DNA from 2 places in the Pradoshia sp. Z5_111 genome. Region 2 is predicted to be linked to the other one. Evidence: riboswitches for the same ligand, from Rfam matches in the RefSeq annotation. Region 2 holds a riboswitch; the other holds the start of a gene.

Region 1 (3,217 bases), on a different contig from region 2:
AAGCCCTTTTGAATATGGGCTAAAGCAAAGTGATGAAATTAAGTCGACACTGATTTCAAATCAACTGCGTTTACTTGAGGATTTGAGCACTCCTTCAAATACGAAGAAAGCAAAAGAGATATTAAAGGATCTGTCGCCGAAACTTTTAGAGGAACTTAGAGGCTTAGCGGAAGGACTGGATATGGAGTTAGACACCATCATTAGACTTTATAGCGGCTATGATGTGACTTTTCCATCAATGGGTTGTACGGCATTCATAAAGGATGACTATTATGTGCGAAACTATGATTTTAGTCCTGAGCTTTATGATGCTAGACTTGGTTTCTCAAAACCAAGTAATGGCTATGCCAGTGTAGGATTTAGCCAGCAGGTAATTGGCAGACTTGATGGGATGAATGAAAAAGGGCTTGTAGTTGGATTACATTTTGTAAATAGTGAACATAAATCAGCAGGTTTTCTTGCGACGACAATTGTAAGAATACTATTGGAACAGTGTGTTGATATAGAAGAAGCAATCGACCTCATTTCAATACTTCCCCATGGATATTGCTACAATTATTCTATTACTGATCCGAGCGGAAAAGGTGTAATAGTAGAAGCCTCTCCTCAGAAACAGATTTTTAATTACAGCCCTCCGTTAATATGTACAAATCATTTTCAATCAAAAATATTGCAAGACAACAATAAGAAAGAGATACAAGGATCCATAAAACGTAAAGAGTATGTAAGCAGTCTATTAACAGAGGAACTTTCTCCTTTAACAGCGTATCGTCATTTTAATGACGGCAATTCTCCTTTATTTTTTAACTATTATAAAGAGTACTTTGGAACTTTGCATACAGTTGTTTATTTGCCAAAGGAATTAAGTCTTATCGTTGGTGTAGGGGAGAATAGTGAACCAAAAATGTTTTCCTTAAGAAAATATTTGGATGGTAATATTAATCTTCCTAAAGTATTAAAAGGAACGATTCAACAAGCGGAATAAAATAAATGGTCCATCCCTCTGTGGTGTTGTTTAAGTAGGACATTGTTTTTAAACAGAATAGATGGCAGCGTAAATTAAAAAACGGATTAATCCCATCAATCAGTAGGGCTAGTCAGATGAGCATTTTATGGAGAAGGATTGTAAATAACTTTATAGCGGAGACTAGTATGAGATTTTTTATTGAGTATATTACAATCAGTTATCTTTTTTATTTTTCCTTTTATATCCATTAATGGGTGTGGTATGATAAGAGATAATTAAAATAATATCTGAAGATTTTCAGGAGAGGTTCATAGCGGATACCCTCTATAAAAAACTATGGATACATGTCATTCTCGCCATGTCCATATATTGGACGTGGCTTTTTTGACTTTCTAAGTAGTTATTTTTATAGAAAAAGAGCATGCCCCTCCTTGGAATGATTAGATATCTAATTCAAGGAGGGTTATTTATGTCTGGTCGGCATCAAACAGAAGGATTAGAGGATTTAACGTTATTAGGAAATCAAAATGTGAAGTATGCATTTAATTATGCACCTGAAGTATTAGAGTCTGTAGATAATTTACATTCAGACCGGGATTATTTTGTTAAGTTTAATTGCCCTGAGTTTACAAGTCTCTGTCCAATTACGCAGCAACCGGATTTCGCGACCATGTATATTTCGTATATTCCGGATAAAAAAATTGTAGAAAGTAAGTCACTAAAATTATATTTATTTAGTTTCCGTAACCATGGAGATTTCCACGAAGACTGTGTCAATATCATTATGAATGACTTAATTAAACTGCTAGATCCACGTTATATCGAGGTGTGGGGTAAATTTACTCCACGTGGGGGTATTTCAATCGACCCTTGGTGTAACTATGGCCGTCCAGGTACGAAGTTTGAAGAAATAGCAAATTATCGTTTAATGAATCACGATTTATATCCAGAAAAAATTGATAATCGCTAACTGCAGGTTATGAAAATATCAATAAAATCCTTATAGCCAAGGGAGAGGTTGTTAGCAACCCTCTATAAAAAACTATGATGAACAGCGCATCTATCTTAGTGCTGTTTTTCATTTGAATGGAGAATGATCAATGAAGCAAGAAAAAGCATTAGTCGTGTTTAGTGGCGGACAGGATAGTACGACATGCTTGTTCTGGGCAATAAAAAAATTTGGAGAGGTAGAGGTTGTGACATTTAATTATGGACAACGTCATGCATTAGAAATTGAATGTGCAAAGCAAATCGCTAATGAATTAAACGTCCATCATCACATTTTAGATATGTCATTACTAAATCAACTTGCTCCAAATGCATTAACACGCGCTGATATTGATGTGAAGGATGGTGTGGAAGGTGAGTTGCCATCAACATTTGTACCGGGCCGCAATTTATTATTTTTATCGTTTGCAGGTGTATTAGCAAGACAAATTGGTGCAAAGCATATTATTACAGGTGTTTGTGAGACTGATTTTAGCGGATATCCAGATTGTCGAGATATTTTTATAAAATCGTTAAACGTCACAATCAATTTATCAATGGAAGAAGCCTTTGTTATACATACACCTTTAATGTGGTTGAACAAAGCAGAAACGTGGGCCTTGGCAGATGAATTAGGTGCATTTGATTTTGTAAAAGAAAAGACCTTAACGTGTTATCAAGGTATTAAAGCGGACGGCTGTGGCGAGTGTCCCGCTTGTAAGCTGCGTCTACAAGGAATGCACACATATTTATATACCAAACAGCATATAGGAGGATCAAAATGATACGCATTCTATTTTATTTAGCATCAATTGTAACGGCAAATGTACTGACAGCCCGCTTTGCGCCATTAGAATTTTGGATATTCATAGTTCCATTGGGCTCATTCTTAATTGGTGCAACATTTATCTTCCGTGATTTGGTCCAGAATAAACTTGGTCGTAAGAGGACATATGGTTTTATTTTCTTAGCTCTAGTATTATCAGCTACTGCATCTTATTTATTAGGAGATACTCTAATTATCGTCGCAGCCTCTGCATTATCATTTTTGATAGCAGAAACATCTGATACAGAAATTTATACACGTTTAAAACTGCCGATGGCTTGGCGTGTCTTTTATAGTGGAATGGTTGGTGGTTTGTTAGATTCAGTTGTGTTCGTCATTGTAGGACTGAGTCCATTAGGCGCTGGATATATTCCTTGGTCAGCTGTACCAGCTGCGATTATTGGTCAGATTATCGTGAAAGCATTTATGCAAATGAT
Region 2 (3,217 bases):
AATCACGATTCATTTTCACCTTACAATAGAATAAGCCCATGATTATGAAAATCACAGGCTTACTTTTTGGTTAGTTATTTCCACCAATTATCATGAATGGATGCAGGCATTTGACGTTTGTGTTCTGTTTTTAAATATTGCTTTTCAATTTTCAATGCAGCTTCAGCATCGACTTTCCGACCTTCCAAATAATCGTCAATCGTATCATATTTTAAGCCAAGTTCTGTTTCATCAGCTTGCTGCGGTTTATTATCCAGCAAATCGGCAGTCGGCTCTTTCATATATAGTCTTTCCTCAGCTCCCAATTCTTTCAGCAATTCTCTGCCCTGGCGCTTAGACAATCCCGATAATGGAAGAACATCAGCTCCGCCGTCTCCATATTTTGTATAAAAACCTGTCACTGCCTCAGCAGCATGGTCTGTTCCTATTACCAAAAGTCCATTTTGTCCACCAATAGCATATTGTGCAATCATACGAAGCCTTGCTTTCACATTCCCTTTATTAAAATCGGTTAATGCTTCATTAGTTGCTTCTTTGTATTGATCCGTAATGACATCGACAGTAGACTTTACATTAAAAGTAATATTTTCATCTGGTTTAATAAATTGCAGAGCACGCTGAGCATCCTCTTCATCTTGCTGTACTCCATATGGAAGTCTGACAGCAATAAATTTAGCCGCAAACCCTTCCTCACGCAGTTCTTCCACAGCCATCTGAGCCAGACGTCCTGCCAATGTAGAATCCTGACCGCCACTGATTCCTAGAACAAATCCTTTTGCTCCGCTCTTCTTTAAGTAACTTTTTAGGAACCCAACTCTGTCTTTGATTTCTTCTTTAGGGTTTATTTCCGGTTTAACATGTAATGCTTCAATAATAACTGATTGTAAGCTCATTCCCATTCCTCCTTCAAACACCTATACTATTATTTTCCTTAAATGTTCTCTTTCTAACCTTTTATCATTAAATATATTTTACTCTTATATATAAATTTTTAAATAGGTCATTTAATTTAGAGTATTGTTTTTTTATCCTTATACACCACACAAAATGGATAATTGTGTAAAAGTTTGTGAAGGAACGAACAATATCACGTTTGTAAAGTTGTTTTTAGTATTAACTTAAAAGGTTCACATATTTTTGTACAAAAAATGAAACACAGGGATAATACACCACATTATCAAGCATATGGTATATAAATAAGGTATAGAAAGTTACTGGCACTAAAAACCGCGGATTAGAGCCAGTTAAATCCATATGGGAGTGATTTAAAATGATGAATTGGTTACGAACTAATAAATATGCCTCCGGACTATTATTGATTATAAGATTGTATCTTGGTTATGAATGGATGATTCATGGATTTGAGAAAATTAAAGGCGGAGCATTTGATGCATCCGGATTCCTTGGAAATATTGTTGCTAATCCTGTAACTGGTCCAGATGGAGGTGCACTGTATCCGATGTATGGTTCATTCATTGAAAAATTTGCGATTCCTAACGTAGGGTTAATCAACATCTTAATTCCATGGGGAGAATTTCTAGTTGGGCTGGGGTTACTGCTTGGTGTCTTAACAACTACAGCTGCCTTCTTTGGATTATTAATGAATTTTATGTTTTTATTTGGCGGAACAGTATCTACTAACCCGCTCTACATCATACTGGGAATGGTTATTCTTGTAGCAGGTGCAAATGCCGGCCGATTCGGTGGAGACTATTACGTTCTTCCATGGATTCGTAAAACAATCTTTAAAAAGGATGACATAAAGCCAATTAATACAAAAAAGTTAACTCCAAGTCATTAAACTAACGATTAAATATCTGTGACGCCGAGATTTCTCTCGGCGTCTTTTATTGATTTATGCCAGTCGATCATAACTATACGATGATGTTTTGCCATGATCCAACTACAATCCTTTGTTGACTAGGCATCTTATTATGCTTATGATTATTTGGTGTCTTCGGAAATACTAAACGTGGTTCGTAACCATCCCACGATAAAAAACTAAGGGAGAGAAAAAAATGAATATTAGAACGCTTGCTGTAAATGGAGTTTTGGCAGCCTTATATATTGCTGTCACTATAATCGTACAGCCAATCGCATTTTCGAACATTCAGTTTCGAGTACCTGAAATGTTCAATCACTTGATTGTATTTAATAAAAAATACATGTATGGGATTGTAATAGGAGTATTTATCTCTAACCTCTTTTTCTCATCAATGGGTGCATATGATTTAATATTTGGTGTTGGCCAATCCATACTAGCATTAACAATCACCATTCTAACCTTCCGATTTGTCCGCAATATTTGGGCAAGGATGGCTATTAATACATTCGTTTTTACTTTTACCATGTTCTTAATTGCTATAGAGTTAAATATTGTTTTGAAACTTCCTTTCTGGTTTGCATGGGCAACAACCGCAGCTGGAGAATTAGCAGTCATGACAATTGGTGCTCCAATTATGTATGCTCTCAATAAACGTATTAATTTCTCAAAATTAATCTGACTTAATAATCCAAGCTTGGTCCTTTATCGGATCAGGCTTTTTATTATGTAAAAATATTCCTGAACATTTCAAAATCCTGCCACAAAAAAAATGCTTAATATGTAGTAAAGTAGGGTACATTTGAATTATAGAATATAGAAGGAGTGGATTATAGAATGGAAAAAAAATTAAAAGAATTAATAGATGGTTTAAATGAAGATCTAGCAAATGAATATGCTGCATCAATCATGTATTCTAGCTATGCGGCAATGGTTTCTGGTTTATACAGACAAACACTGAAACCTTTCTTTGAAGGTGAAATAGCCGATGAACAGGGACATGCTTTATATCTTGCAGAAAAAATCAGTACATTGGGTGGAACACCAACTGTAACACCAGCAGAAGTTAAACAAACCACTGATGTTAAGGTAATGCTTGAATCTGCCTATCAGGCAGAAAAAGATACAATAGATCGCTACGAAACACGCAAGAAACAAGCTGAGGAATTAGGCTTAACTGAATTAGTTGTCAAACTAGAAGATCTTATCTCCGATGAAACAGGCCATATGGAAGAGATTGGCCGCATTCTTAGTGACTCCAGATTTGATTAATTCTTAACAATCTGCAACATATTTAACACAGGGAAAGAACCGTAATTCTGACAAGCAGAATTACGGTTCTTTTTATGGCTATTACTTCGGTAATGGAATTTCAAATTCTGTCTTTTTCCCATC

The links. Region 2 has a riboswitch for preQ1 ahead of AC4D4A_RS16615 (QueT transporter family protein). Riboswitches for the same ligand answer to the same signal wherever they lie in the genome.
Region 1: linked by a shared signal. The riboswitch ahead of queF (preQ(1) synthase) and the one ahead of AC4D4A_RS16615 (QueT transporter family protein) in region 2 are both predicted to bind preQ1.

Annotation. Positions count from the first base shown of each region.
Region 1 is NZ_JBZCPQ010000001.1:312,124-315,340, forward strand. It holds gene AC4D4A_RS01590 (C45 family autoproteolytic acyltransferase/hydrolase) at 1-985, shown strand, start outside; PreQ1 riboswitch class I at 1,265-1,311, shown strand; gene queF (preQ(1) synthase) at 1,437-1,937, shown strand; gene queC (7-cyano-7-deazaguanine synthase QueC) at 2,068-2,739, shown strand; gene AC4D4A_RS01605 (VUT family protein) at 2,739-3,217, shown strand, end outside.
Region 2 is NZ_JBZCPQ010000010.1:57,558-60,774, forward strand. It holds gene nadE (NAD(+) synthase) at 75-893, opposite strand; gene AC4D4A_RS16610 (DoxX family membrane protein) at 1,271-1,801, shown strand; PreQ1 riboswitch class I at 1,967-2,011, shown strand; gene AC4D4A_RS16615 (QueT transporter family protein) at 2,019-2,504, shown strand; gene AC4D4A_RS16620 (ferritin-like domain-containing protein) at 2,660-3,094, shown strand; gene AC4D4A_RS16625 (DUF5068 domain-containing protein) at 3,176-3,217, opposite strand, start outside.